2 regions of the Bradyrhizobium sp. WU425 genome follow, and region 2 is predicted to be linked to the other one. Evidence: riboswitches for the same ligand, from Rfam matches in the RefSeq annotation. Region 2 holds a riboswitch; the other holds the start of a gene.
The links. Region 2 has a riboswitch for cobalamin ahead of BcanWU425_RS26090 (TonB-dependent receptor). Riboswitches for the same ligand answer to the same signal wherever they lie in the genome.

Region 1 (7,396 bases), 1.7 Mb from region 2:
GGGCCCGAATGGCCTGGTGCTCAGTCCGGACGAGACCGTAATGTACGTTGCAATGACGCGCGACAATTGCATCTGGCGCGTACCGCTGATGCGTGATGGCGTGGGGAAAGTCGGACGATTCAGCTGGTTCTTCGCGACGAGCGGTCCTGACGGACTGACGGTCGATCAAAAAGGGAGGCTCTTTGTCGCGCATGATTCCCTCGGCCACGTCTTCGGTGGGGCCAAACGGCGAAAGCGGTCCGCTTGCATCCAGTCCTGCGCAGGGTGGAAGCTGCACGAATGTCGTATTGGACGCGGCACTCGGCGCATTGCTCATTACGGAATCTTCTACCGGATCAGTGTGATGGCTGATCTCGCTCACCTTCCTCGAAATTCGCCAGCAGGAGTGGCAAGGTGGTGCGGAATCTTTTCACGCGCCGGTCCGCCGCACCAAGCTGCAGGAATGAGTGTGGTAGACGACTGGCTAGCCAGTCGCCGAGAGAATGTAATTGGTGACGAATGGATGGCGTTTGTGTGCGGTGATCTCAAACCAGAGCCGGTAATCGCACTGCATGGGAAGCGCAAAAGAAGGATTCGTAATGCTGGGTCGGGCTCCGCCCGGAACGGGCCGCCGCCGACCTGTCGCCTTTTGGTCGGGCGGGTCGCGGTATCGCTTCCCACAACGCAGAATGATTGATCGCCGATATTTTCGAACGTTCTCGCCAAGAAGGCCGAAGAGGTAACCGCTCGCGGTGGGAGTCAGCACCGCATCAGCGTCAAGGTTCTCGATCATGCTTGGCCGCGACGCACGCGTGAAGCGTTCGTTTTGAGAAGGAACAAGCCCAGGATTTACTGCTTGAAGGACTTTACCGATAGCACGCTAGCCCAGAGCGCTTCAAGTGTGTGGCGCAGAGGTCGTACTACTGTCAGAGCCTCTTGCGCGCGCGCAATCCTCCAACCCGATATCCCCTCTCCTCGTAGAAGTGGCGTACCCGTTCTAGGGCCGGATAACCATCCGGAGGCAACGCAACCTCAATCATCTGCCAGCCGCGTCGCTTCGCCTCCGAATCTACCGCCTCGAGCAGATGCCGACCGCAGTCAGAGCTCCGGAAGTCACGAGAAATCCATAGCTCCTGAAGCACGCCGTACGCTCCGGCTGCTCTCACGGCCTGTACGGCCGAGATGCTAGCTACCCCTACAATCTACCCGGTGCCTTGTTCCTCAACGACAAAAATGAAGCCCTGTTCGGGATCCTGAATCAGGCGCAACGCCGCCTGCTTCGCGCCTTGAAGGCTGAACTCCGGTCCGGGGCCACCTAACTCGGAAAGTAGCTCTTCGACCGCTTTTGCAACCGCGTTCTCATCTCCTGGCACGCTCTTGCGCAAAGCCGTGCCCGCGCTGGACGTGCCTTGCCCTTCAGCGCCAACACGAACACCTGACTTAGCCCTCTGGAGGAAATTCATGCTCAGGAGGATACAGAAAACGCAATTGAGAGCAACTATCTGGCTCGGTAGGAAGCAGCACGTCCACACTCGCTATAGGCAACAGAGCTGAGGTAATTGCAAGCCATTGCCGTTCTCAGAATCGACTGCGGCTTGAGCAGCTGCGAACTCATGATGGGCTGCCTTCGATTGGAAAACAATCACCAAACGGCACACGCCGGTCATGTCGATCAAACGTTCGTAAGAGTGATTGCCGATCGTCGCTCACGAACTACTCTATTCAATAAATCGTGCGCCACGATGATCGCAGCGCCATAGAGCGTCAGCTCGGTCCGTCCGAAGGAGAGATTCCCACCTCGCGTACGACATCGTACAAAGTTGCGCGAAGCGCGACAGGTATCATACGCGTGCGCCCGACAAAATCGTCTGAGCAAGATCGCGAAAGATTTTGCACACTAATGCACTATCTTAAGCTTATCTCGAACAATCGAAAGATATCGGGAAGCACAGCTTGTTTGGACCTTCGCTCCTCGTTTAAGGCACCGTCACGGAACGGGAGTGGTTGCGATGGAACATGGGCAGGCCGAACTGGTCGGAGGGAAACCTGTAATCTTCGGGCAACGTAAGGTGCGGCCGCGGGCATGCCTGGCCGTCGGCAAGCGGCATCTGCGCGCCTTTCTACGGGATGTGCTGGAGGATATGGGATTTGTTATCAGCGAATGCAGGACTGCTGACGAGTTGCCGCATGTACTCCGCACGGAGTTCCCTGATCTGATCCTGCTCGGCATTGGCTCGGACCGCATCGAGCCTGGACGATTGCTCGAGATACTGGTGCGCGAAGAATTTGCAGGCCGAGTGCTGGCGTTCGGAGCGCGCGAGTCGATCATCATGGCGGCAGTGCAGCAGGTCGGCAGTGAATATGGACTTGCTATGCTGCCGCCGCTCAGGGCGCCGTTTGCAGCCGACACGTTGCGCGATCGGATCGGCATGCTCTTGCCAAGAGAGCCGGCGCCCCGTCCCGCGGTCCATGTCGGAGAAGCCTTACACGCTGGCTGGCTTGAGCTCTGGTATGAGCCGAAGTTTGACGCGTGTACCCTTAGCCGCCGCGGCGCCGAGGCGCATGTGCGAATGCGGCACCCGACCTGGGGCGTTGTTCCACCGGCCTATTTCATCACGGAACCTCACGATCCGCATTTTAGGAACTTGTCGCAGTTCGTGATCGACCGCGCGATCAAGGATTGGCAGTATCTTCTGGAGCAGCAAACTTCGATCGATCTCTCCATCAATCTTCCGGCAGCATTCCTGATTGACCCGCAGGCGGTACGCGATCTCTGTCGGCGCATGCCGTCGCACGCCGCTTTCGGCGGTTTGACGATTGAAATCGAGAGCGTGGAAGCGATCCAGAACCTAGATCTCCTGGTCGAGGTTGCGCGTGAGGTTCGCTTTCACAACATTGGCCTTGCAATCGACAATGTCGGTGCCAATTGGCCGCAGCTGATGGGGATGACAAAATTCCCGTTCCTGAAATTGAAAGTGGATCGTCAGTTCGTCGGCGGCTGCGCGAATGGGCCCCTCAAGCGAACGGTGTGCCGCCATATCGTCGATCTCGCCAAAGAGTACAATGTGCGCACCGTCGCCGAAGGTGTGGAGAGCCAGGCTGACCTAATCGCTGTGGCCGAACTCGGCTTCGACCTTGCGCAGGGCCATCTGTTCGGAAAAGCCATGCCACTGAAGCAATTTGCACAGTCATCTTTCAACCCTGCTGCAGCTCGTCTAAAATAGTTGCGAGTGGCTGAGTGCGGCCAAGCGACGCTCACGAGCACCGCCATGCCTACTCGGCACCAGGCATGAGGCTGAGTGCAATTCGGTCTGCAGGGCCAGTGTCGCTCGTCCCGCCGCCACTTCCTTTCCCTCCGAAGCTTGTTATACCACAAGCCCGTTTTGGCAAGCCTCCAGCGAGTCCTCCGCGCAGCTAGCGTTGCAGCCATGAGCGAGGCTTGCACAAACCTCCAGTCGGGGTGTGTGACCGGAGGTTTGCCGAGATCCAACGTAGACCTGCGTCCGTTGGCGGTTTTTTGTCGCCGCCGGTTGAGGAAGCGTCAGCCTCGCTTGCCCCCGCGCTGACGTGCCAAACAAACCGACGGACGCTTCCAGCGTCAAGTCGCGACTGACGCTCGGAAGAGGGCCCGAGGGCTCGTAGCCTGAAATTGAAGCGACCTGTTGCTGTCGCAGATGCAACATGGTCTCAGACCCGGGACAGCCGAATTGGGCAGATTGCCCAACATTGAGCGCGTCTGCGTTTGGCACGGCATTTGAAAGGGATCGCCCATGGCATCGCTCGCCTAAGGAGTCGGAAGGCATGGCTTACAAGATCGTCGCTTCGCAATGCACCGTTTGTGGCGCATGTGAGTTCGAGTGTCCCAACGCGGCGATCAGTCTGAAGCGCGACATTTACGTTATCGATGCCAAAAAATGTACGGAGTGCGAGGGCCATTGCGACACGCCGCAATGCGCGGTGGTCTGTCCGGTCCCTGACACCTGTGTCCCGTCCAAGACAGGATAGGCAGCCCGCGACCAAAAGGCCTCATCGCTCGATTTCGCGAACGAAGTTGTAGATGTGGGACCTTGAGGAGACCACGACCGCATGGGGCGCATCGAGGTCGATTAACATCGTTATGAGCTTAAGACGCTGAGCGACTCCGAGGAACCCCTCAAAGGGCTCTGTCGGAGGACACCGTCGAAATTGTCACGAACAAGGACAAGGCCCTCGATGCTCAGTGGCCGCGTTAAGGCCTATCATCGCAGGCCGCGAGTCGAGGCGAGGCAGACCGGCGTCGAGCAGCCACGGACGCATCGAAGCCGGCGCAAAAGTCGCTCAGCACGTGAACACCTATTGCACCGAGAAGATCATCTTGGCCAACCTCACGGAGGCGGACGACCTCGTGCCTGGTCGCGGGCCGCCGAACACCAAGGAGCCGACCTGATCATCCGTGCGGTCCTGGAGCAATCCGGCTTTCGAAATGTCTAGGGAGCCTCGTGGGCTGTGACCAAACGGATGCCGGCCGAGGATGATCGCACCTTCCTGACGCGCTGGTTCGAAAAGCTGCTGACGGAAAAGGTCGCCTCCTCGCGATCACACAGATACCGAAAGCTGCCCGGGTTCGTTCCGGTCGTGGAGCTCAACCGTTACGCGAGCAAGGAGCGAATGCATTTCACAAGCGGAGCCTCCACAGATCCGGGCGTGTTCACCAGGCCGCGAGCAAGACCGTCGTGCCCGCCTAGTGCGCTCGTAATCGCTTGGGCAATATCGCAGCGAGAATCGGTAGGTTGACGCATCGATCCTCGTGCGCATAATTCAAGCCGTCGCGGTCTCCGGATTTCGTTTGATCTGGAGCTAAGAGGGAAGCCGGTGCAATGCCGGCGCTGCCCCCGCAACTGTAAGCGGCGAGCCGCTGTCCAACGAAGTCACTGAAGCCATGCGGCTTCGGGAAGGCCGGACAGCAGCGACGACCCGTGAGCCAGGAGACCTGCCTCGACAAGATATCGTCCACGGGCGGGGCGTCCCGGTGTGCGCCAAGCAGTTGTCGCTCACGCGATGTTCGCTGTCTGCGTCCGCCATGGCCTTTGCCCCAACATGGGGTCTAAGCTATGTCAATCCTTTCGCTTCCCGTTGCCACACTGGGGACGTCACGCATCGGCCCACGACGCGAACTCAAATTCGCGCTCGAGAGCTACTGGGCGGGAAAATCCAGCGAAGCCGAGCTCCTCGAGGCGGGGAGTGGACTTCGTGCCGCTAATTGGGCACGGCAGAAATCCCGCGGTGCGACCGTCATTCCTTCGAATGACTTCTCGCTCTACGACCATGTGCTCGATACCAGCCTAATGGTCGGCGCCATTCCCGACGTTTACGGCTGGAACGAAGGTCCTGTGTCGCTCAAAACCTACTTCACCATGGCGCGTGGCGCTCAAGACGGTGGTCACGCTCAGCATGGGCCCGGCGTAGCCGCACAGGAGATGACGAAGTGGTTCGATACGAACTACCACTACATGGTGCCGGAATTTCACCAGGATCAGATCTTTACGTATGCCTCTCGGAAGCCGATCGAGGAATATGAGGAGGCAAGAAGCCTCGGCTATCAGACGCGGCCCGTCCTAGTGGGCCCAGTCACTTTCCTGAAGCTCGGCAAAAGCGTAAATCCCGCATTCAATCCGCTGTCGCTGCTTGATCGCCTCCTCCCCGTCTATGTCGATGTTCTCCGCGAACTAGCCTCGCGCGGCGCTGAATGGGTCCAGCTCGACGAGCCATGCCTAGTGATGGACGTCGACGAAGCATCTCGGGCGGCTGTCCGCCGGGCCTATGCTCATTTCGCTAAGGCCGTGCCGGCCCTTAAAATCATGCTGGCCACATACTTCGGGGCTGTCGGCGACAATCTTGAAACAGTCTTGGCCTTGCCCGTTGCCGGGCTTCATGTCGACCTGGTTCGTGCACCTGACCAGTTGGACGCGATTGTCGCCAGAGCCCGTAGAGATCTCGTGGTCTCGCTCGGTGTCGTTGATGGTCGCAACGTGTGGCGTTCTAATCTGCCGGCGCTACTCGACCAACTTGCTCCCATGGTCAAAAAACTGGGCAGGGACCGTGTTCAGATTGCCCCCTCCTGCTCGCTGCTTCATGTTCCGACCGACATTGAGCTAGAGATCGATCTCGATCCCAATCTGAAGACGTGGTTGGCGTTCTCAGTGCAGAAGATCAAGGAACTTTCGATACTGGGCAAAGCGCTGGCTGGCTATGCTGCCGACGTGGCCGATGAACTCACGCTCTCAGAGGATGCATCCGTCACTCGCGAAACATCGCCGAAGATCCACAGTGCGAACGTCGCCGGACGAATGGCCGCGATCGACGATAGCATGCGTCGCCGTCGCAGTGCGTTCACCCAGCGCGCCGACGTCCAGCGCGTCGCCTTCGCATTGCCAATGTTTCCAACCACAACCATCGGATCCTTCCCGCAAACGGCGGACGTCCGCAATGCGCGTGCAGCTCATGCGCGGGGAGCGCTGAATGACACGCAGTACGAGCAGCTTCTGAAAGCGGAGACAGCCCATACCGTGCATTGGCAGGAAGATATCGGCCTGGACGTGCTCGTACACGGCGAGTTCGAGCGCAATGACATGGTTCAATACTTTGGCGAGCAGCTGTTGGGTTTCGCATTCACCAAGCACGGCTGGGTTCAGTCTTATGGCTCGCGGTGCGTTCGTCCTCCTATCCTGTTTGGAGATGTCTCCCGCCCGAAGCCCATGACCGTTAAATGGTGGCGACATGCGCAGTCTCTGACCAAAAAACCCGTCAAGGCTATGCTGACCGGACCGGTGACGATCCTGAACTGGTCGTTTGTCCGTGACGACATCCCGCGGAGCGAGACATGCCGACAGATCGCTCTCGCGATCCGAGACGAGGTCATCGACCTTGAGGCAGCTGGAGCGACCATGATCCAGATCGACGAGGCTGCGTTGCGGGAGGGATTGCCGCTGCGCAAATCGCAGTGGAAGGACTATCTCGATTGGGCAGTGGACAGTTTCCGCGTTTGCTCCTCCGCTGTCGCTGACGGAACTCAGATCCATACGCACATGTGCTATTCCGAGTTCAACGAAATCATCGATGCGATCGCAGCAATGGATGCCGACGTCATTTCAATCGAGGCGTCGCGCTCCAAAATGGAATTGCTCGACGCTTTCAAGAGCTACAAATATCCTAGTGAAATTGGGCCGGGCGTCTATGACATTCATTCACCGCGCATTCCCGCAGCAGCCGAGATCAAGCAGCTGATTGTGTTGGCGCGGCAGCGGGTTTCCGATCGGCAGCTCTGGATCAATCCCGACTGCGGACTGAAAACGCGAAGATGGGAGGAGGTGCGTCCCGCGCTCGTCAATATGGTGGCCGCCGCACGCGAGTTGCGGGCCGAGGCATGATCGTACGGAGC
Region 2 (7,396 bases):
GGCGTTCTGGGCGATTTATGGCTCCGGCTTCGGCGCGACCAACCTCGCCAACATCGCGACCTTCGCGGCGTCCTATGCGCTGGTCATCGTGATCGAGCCGCTCGCCGATCTCGGCGTGCTCGCGCTGGCGAAGTCGTTGCGCGGCGTCACCGCGCCCGGCCTCGTCACGCCGCGTTTGCACAACGCGGCCTAGAGACAAGCGAACGGGCGGCCATGATGGCCGCCCTTCGCAGCCACGATGCTCACGCTCTCTCTGATAGGCATCGGTTGCGGCGATCCCGAGCAGCTGACGCGCGCCGCGATTACTGCCATCAACGCGGCCGATCTCGTCCTGATCCCGCGCAAGGGGACTACAAAATCCGATCTCGCCGATCTCAGGCGGACGATCTGCGCGGATGCGCTCACCAGCGACAGGACGCGTATTGCCGAGTTCGATCTGCCCGTGCGGGACGCCGCTGAAGCGGACTATCGCAAGGGCGTGGACGATTGGCATGATGCCGTGGCCGCCGTCTGGTCGCAGACGATCGGGGATCATCTCGAAGGCGAAGGCAAGGTCGCGCTGTTGATCTGGGGCGATCCCTCGCTTTACGATTCCTCGCTGCGTATCGCGCGGCGGCTCGATCCCTTGCCGACAATCGAAGTCGTGCCCGGCATCACCTCGATCCAGACGCTGTGCGCGGCGCATGCGATGCCGCTCAACGACATCGGCGAGCCGTTTCTGATCACGACCGGACGCCGCTTGCGCGATGGCGGTTGGCCGGCAGGTGTCGACACCGTGGTGGTGATGCTCGACGGCGGCACGGCATTCCAGTCGCTTGATCCGGCGGGCCTGCACATCTGGTGGGGGGCCTATCTCGGCATGCCCGATCAGATCGTGATGTCCGGCGCGCTGGCCGAGATCGGCCCGCGCATCGTCGCCGTGCGGCAAGAGGCGCGCGAACGGCACGGCTGGATCATGGACAGTTACATCCTCAAGCGCAGGCCGTAAGGCAAGCGAGGCAGCATGCTCCCCGAATGGGTCACCCAACAATGCCCCGATATCTCCGCAGTCCACCGCGAGGCGGCGGTGGCGCGGCAGGCGCAACTGACGAAACCGACCGGCGCGCTCGGCCGGCTCGAGCAGCTCGCGATCGAGCTTGCGGGCCTGCAAGCAACCGAGCAGCCGCGCGCGGCGCGGGTGCCGATCATCATCTTCGCCGGCGATCACGGCATCGTCGCGCAGGGCGTCTCGGCCTATCCGCAGGAAGTGACCATCGCGATGCTGGCGAACTTTGCCTCCGGCGGTGCCGCAATCTCGGTGCTCGCGCGTGAGCTGGGCTCCAGCCTGGAGGTCGTCGACGCCGGCACGCTGGCGCAGGGGGAGATGGCTGGAATCATGACCGACAAGCCGCGCAGCGGTACGCGCGATTTCAGCGTCGAAGCTGCGCTCACCCCCACGGAGCTGGCATTTGCGTTCGAAGCCGGCCGACGTGCGGTGACGCGCGCACAGGCCGGGCAGCCCGATCTTCTGATCTTCGGCGAGATGGGCATCGGCAACACCACGACATCGGCGGCGATCGCGGCCGGCTTGCTCGGCGTGAGCGCCGCGGAGATCGCGGGCAGCGGTACCGGCATCGACGCGGCCGGCCGTGTGCACAAGGCGCGGGTGATCGACGCTGCAATCGCACGCCATGACATTGCGGGCGCTGCGCCCGAAAAGATCCTGTGCGCCGTCGGCGGTCTCGAGATCGCCGCCATCTGCGGTGCCGTTATCGCGGCTGCACAGCACCGCATCCCCGTGTTGATCGACGGCTTCATCGTGTCGGTCGCGGCGCTGGCGGCGGTGCGGCTCAACCCTTCGTGCCAGCTGTCCCTGCTGGCCTCGCACCAGTCGGCGGAGCAGGGGCATCGGCTGGTGCTGCGCGCGCTGAACGTGCAGCCGCTGATCAGCCTGGATCTCAGGCTCGGCGAAGGATCGGGCGCGGCCATCGCGCTGCCGCTGGTGCGGTCGGCCTGCGCGCTCCACAACGGCATGGCGACCTTTGCGCAGGCCAATGTGCCTGATCGTCCGGCCTGATCAAATCGTCCGCTGATTGACGGAGACGACGCGCCAGCCGGTCGCGAGCCGGTCAATCCTGGTCAGCGACAGCGGATCGATCATGAAGCGCAGGGCCGCTTGTGGCGTCAGGTCGAGCGCGATGCACAGCGCCGCCCGGATCGTGCCGGAATGCACGACGAGCGTTGCGGCCCCGGTGCCGATCTTCGACAAACCCAGGCGGACCCGCGCGACCTGTTCCTCAAAGCTTTCGCCGCCGGGCGGCCGTCCGCGCGCCAGATCGCTCCAGAACCGTGCATAGGCCTCGCCACCGGTCGCGGCGAGTTCGTCATGCCGACGGCCGGTCCAGTCGCCAAAGTCTTGCTCGCTGAATTCGTCCAGCTGCAGCGGCTCGAGTCCCAGCGCGCGGGCCGTTTCGACGGTGCGCCGCGACGGGCTCGCATAGCTCGCGGCGTCCCGCGGCAAGCGCTGGCGCAGCGCCTCCAGCTGCGCGCGAGCACCGAGATCGGCCGGCGCGTCGGCTGCATGGATGATCCCCGAAACGCCATCGACGGGCGCGTGCCGTATCAGCCAGAGGAAGGTCTCGCCTTCCATGCTTTTCTCCAAGGAAACTGGTCGTTGTGGCAATAGCGCCGCAACTGGCACATTGACTCTGTCTGGATCGTAATCCTAGATGCTCGCGACGGTTTCCCCGAGAGGGGATGAAAAGGGAATGCGGTGCGGGGACGTTGTCCCCAATGCCGTGGCTGCCCCCGCAACTGTAAGCGGCGAATCTTGCGTCACGAGCCACTGGGTATCTCGGTCCCGGGAAGGCGATGCAAGGTACTGACCCGCAAGCCAGGAGACCTGCCGTCAGCCGTGGTCACACGCGAAGATGTCGGTCGGGGAGTACAGACATTCGGCTTCATCGGAAGGCTGCAAGCCGGACGATGGGACCCTGGTTCGCGGTGACGTGCCACTGACGTCACTCCGAGGTCCAAGACCGTGTATTCCCTTCGTATCGTACGACCACGCCGTTTCCTACTGGCATCCGCCGCTCTCACATCTTTCGTCGCCATCGACATGCCAGCGGCCTTGGCGCAGCAGGCCCGCGAGCCACTGCCGCCCGTCGAGGTGTCGGCGCCACAATCCCGCAGGCAGTCCAGCCCGGCCGGACGGGACGCGCAGAGCTCACGCCGCGCAGCAGCGCGCCGGCCGGGGACTGCATCCGCAGTGCCCAAGCCCGTCGTGCCGACCACGGCGGCACAGACGCCGCTCAACACCAATGCCGTCGCCGAAAGCGCTTCGCGCCTCGGCCTGACCGTGCGAGAAACACCCGCGACCGTGGAGGTGATCTCGGCCGCAACCATGCGCGAGCAGGGCTACCGCACAGTCTCCGACGTCGCGCAGGGAGCGGTGGGCGTCACAGCCGGCGACAATCCGGCCGAGCCTTCGGCTTTCTCCATGCGCGGCTTCACCAACAGCCAGATCAACACGCTCTACAACGGCATCAAGATCGGTCCGCAGAACATGACCTCGCGGATCATGGACACGGCCAATCTGGAGGCTGTCGAATTCCTGAAGGGTCCGGCATCACTGATGTCAGGCGAGGGCGCCGCCGGCGGCGCGATCAACTTCGTCACCAAGCAGCCGCACACCGGTCCGATCCGGAACGAGGCGGATTTCTCCTGGGACTCGCTGAACTCGTTCCGGGCGCATTACGGCTCGGGCGGCAGCACCAATGTGCAGGGGCTGGACTACCGCTTCGACGTCAGCCGTTCCTCGCTCAACGGCTTTGCCGACGACACCAACACCAAGACGCTCGATGTCTCCGGCCAGCTCAACTACCGCATCTCCGACAGCCTCAAGGTCTGGGGCGCGATCGAGTATCGGGAAGATCGCTCGAAAGCCTATTGGGGTGCGCCGCTGGTGCCGATTGCCTTCAGCGGCTCGCATGCGACGACGGGGATCGTTTCCGGCAATTACGTCTCGAACTACAACAAAACCGATCTCGGTGCCGTCACGATCGACGACCGCACCTTCAATACTAACTACAACGTCCTCGACAACAGGAACGTAGCGAAGGAGGTGTGGCTGCGCGGCGGTTTCGAGCTGAATCTGGCGCCCGACCTGACGCTGAAAAGTCAAGCCTATGCTTACGGAGCTGAGCGCACATGGTTCAACAATGAGATCGAGGCGTTCAATTCCGGGACCAACATGGTCGATCGTGAGCGCTTCTATGTCGCGCACAGCCAACGCTTGGTCGGCAACGTCACCGATTTGATCTGGGACGCGAATATCGCCGGCTTTGACAACCGTTTGGTCACGACGCTTTCCTCAAGCTACCTTGATTTCGTGAGGCCGGGCGCCGCAAATTTCCCCGGCGATTCCATTCCGCTGGTCGATCCGCCTCGCGGCTATTACGGCCTGCTCACCATTCAGCAGCAGACCGCGCGCATCGACAATGAGGCGCTGTCGTTCGAGGACCGGTTGAAGTTGACACGGACCTTTGCGCTGGTCGGCGGCCTGCGCGTCGAGCATATCGGGCTCGACCGCAATTCGACCGACAAGTTCGGTCTGGAGAAGGCGAACTTCCCGTTCTCGCAATCCTGGGTCCCGACCACGGGCCGTATCGGCTACACCTGGGAAGCCGTACCGGGCCTGACCTTTTTCAGCCAATACGCCACCGGCGCAGACATCTCGGCCAACAACATCTTCCTGCTCAATCCGACCGATCCGCTGAACCTGACCACCGCGCGCACCTACGAGACCGGCGTCAAGCACCTGTTCTGGGACAACCGGGCGGAGTGGTCGTTCTCGGCCTACGACATCCTGCGCAAGAACGTCTATGCCGCGGCCGGCGGCATGCAGCTCAACCTTGCCGGACGGCAGGAATCGAAGGGCGTCGAGCTTGCCGCGTCCGTGCGTCCGATCGGTCCCCTGCGTCTCTGGGGCAACATCGCCTATGTCGATGCGCGCTACGCCGACTTTAATTTTGTCGGCGGCTCGTTCTCCGGCAACACGCCGCCGAACGTGCCGCGCGTCGTGGCGAATGCCGGAGCGTCGTATCGGTTCTTCACGCCGTGGCCCGTGGAAGTCGGCGTCACCGGCCGTCACGTCGGCGACCGCTACAACACCGATGCGAATGTCGTGACGATGAAGGCCTACACTGTCGCGGACGTCTATGCCTTCGTCGACATCCCGAAGACGGTGTTCAACGCGGTCGACCAGGCTCGCCTGACTTTCCGGGTGCGCAACATCGCCGACAAGCGCTATGCGATCTGGGGCGATCCGTTCTATCCCGACCAGATCCTCTTGGGTGCACCGCGCACCTATGAACTCTCGGCCGCATTCAAATGGTAGGATGCTGATCGATGATGCGCGCGATCGTCCTGCTGCATCGATGGCTCGGGATCGCGTTCTGCCTGCTGTTCGCGATGTGGTTCGCGACGGGAATCGTGATGCACTTCGTTCCGTTTCCGTCTCTGACGGAAGCGGAACGCTTCGCCGGGCTTGGGCCGCTGGCGAGTGCTGGGACGAGGATTGCAGTCGCCGATGCCGTTGCCGCGAGCGGCATCGCGGATGCGACGCGCGTTCGCCTGATCCAGCGCAGCGACGGCCCGGTCTATGTCGTCTCGGGGCCATCGCGCGCAGGCGCAATCCGCGCCTCCGATGGGGGCGACGCGTCGGTCGCGTCTTCCGACGTCGCATTGGCCATCGCGCGAGATCACGCCCGCAGCCGCGGGCTGGATGCCGGACCAACCGAGATCGTTGCGCGCTCGGACTACGACCAATGGAGCGTGCCGAACGGCTTTGACCGCCATCGGCCCTTGTTTCGGGTTGCCCTCGGTGATGCCGACGGGAGGGAAGTCTATGTCTCCTCGCTCACCGGCGAGATCGTCCTGGATACGACGCGCAACGAGCGGACCTGGAATCTGGTCGGGAGTGTGCTGCACTGGATCTATCCAACGGTCCTGCGAAGCAACTGGTCGCTGTGGGATCGCGTGGTCTGGACCTTGTCGCTGCTGGCCCTGATCGCGGCTTTGCTTGGCTCTGTGCTCGGGCTTGCGCGGATCAAACCTCGCAGCGGTCTGATCGGCTCGCCCTATCGCGGCTGGCATGCGCTGCATCATCTCATCGGCCTCGTTGCGATGGTGTTCGTGCTGAGCTGGATTTTCAGCGGCTGGCTCTCCATGGATCACGGGCGGCTGTTCTCGCGCGGGCAATGGGCCTCCGCTGAATCCAGCGTGATGAACGCTTCACCGAACTGGACGGCGGCCCCATCGCTCGATCGGCAGCCTGTATCGCCATCGACCCGTGAAATCGAATGGTTTGCCTTCAACGGCACTCTCTATCGGCGGGATCGAACGGCCCTTGCCGGTCAGACCTTGATCAAGGCAGGGGACGCGCCCCGCGATGGACCGACGAGATCTCTGGATGTGCACGAGGTCCAGGGGTTGACCGCGCGCCTGGCGGCCGGCTGCGGCGGTCCGTCTGTACTTGCCGAGGACGACAACTATCCCGCGCGGTCCACTGTCCCGGGCGCCCCGGTCTACCGCTCGTATTGCGGTGACCTCTGGTTCGACATCGACGGCGCCGACGGCAATTTGCTGCAAAGGCTGGATCCATCGCGGCGGGCCTATCGCTGGTTCTACGGCGCGCTGCACACGCTGGATTTTCCGGTTCTCGTCGCGCACCCGTTGCTGCGCGACGGCTTGGTCGTCGGGCTCTGCTCCCTTGGCTTTCTGTTCTCCATCACGGGCATCATCATCGGCTGGCGCCGCCTGCGTCCGTCCTTCGCGGCCTGAGAGCCGGAGCGGGCAAAACCACCGCTTACTGATCGTACAATAAAGAGAGGCTGAGCCGACTGCCATGCATAGCTCATAAGCAATCGCATGGTCCGTAGGGCCGGTCGATCGCCTGCAAATTAGACAGTGCGTGCGGGGCGCGTGGATTGCGCTGCAGCGGATGTGGTGTTTCGTCCGGGAAAATTCGTGGTGCGCCGCACTTATGTCGCGTCGAACGATCCACACCGACGTGCTCTCCATGCGGGCAGGGCTGCACTAAAATGTGCCTCGCCGCGCCGCGCCGGTCGCGGGCTGGTCCAGTGCATTGCGACAACTCTGGCCCTATCCCGAGGCCATCGCTCTGTCGCACGCTCGCAAGCGGTGGCATGACAGGGGATGATGATGAGCGCTCTCGGTTTGCGATTGAACCTCGCGAAGGACGGGAACCACCCGGCGTCCGGTTCGAATGTCGTCCGCAGCTGACCCACACATGAGCACTGACGAAAATCACTGGGAAGTTGGCACCGATATCGGCGGCACCTTCACCGACATCATCGCGATCCGACACTCCCCCGCGGAGGCACGGATCGCGAAG

Region 1: it holds a riboswitch for cobalamin, as region 2 does, so the genes downstream of both, metE (5-methyltetrahydropteroyltriglutamate--homocysteine S-methyltransferase) here and BcanWU425_RS26090 (TonB-dependent receptor) in region 2, are expected to answer to the same signal.

What each region holds. Positions count from the first base shown of each region.
Region 1 is NZ_CP088089.1:7,085,944-7,093,339, reverse strand. It holds gene BcanWU425_RS33885 (SMP-30/gluconolactonase/LRE family protein) at 1-676, shown strand, start outside; gene BcanWU425_RS33880 (hypothetical protein) at 906-1,121, opposite strand; gene BcanWU425_RS33875 (hypothetical protein) at 1,182-1,442, opposite strand; gene BcanWU425_RS33870 (EAL domain-containing response regulator) at 1,989-3,203, shown strand; gene BcanWU425_RS33865 (4Fe-4S binding protein) at 3,781-3,984, shown strand; cobalamin riboswitch at 4,771-4,970, shown strand; gene metE (5-methyltetrahydropteroyltriglutamate--homocysteine S-methyltransferase) at 5,070-7,385, shown strand.
Region 2 is NZ_CP088089.1:5,364,729-5,372,124, reverse strand. It holds gene BcanWU425_RS26110 (energy-coupling factor ABC transporter permease) at 1-193, shown strand, start outside; gene cobF (precorrin-6A synthase (deacetylating)) at 239-988, shown strand; gene cobT (nicotinate-nucleotide--dimethylbenzimidazole phosphoribosyltransferase) at 1,004-2,056, shown strand; gene BcanWU425_RS26095 (histidine phosphatase family protein) at 2,057-2,629, opposite strand; cobalamin riboswitch at 2,702-2,903, shown strand; gene BcanWU425_RS26090 (TonB-dependent receptor) at 3,020-5,377, shown strand; gene BcanWU425_RS26085 (PepSY domain-containing protein) at 5,389-6,822, shown strand; gene BcanWU425_RS26080 (hydantoinase/oxoprolinase family protein) at 7,292-7,396, shown strand, end outside.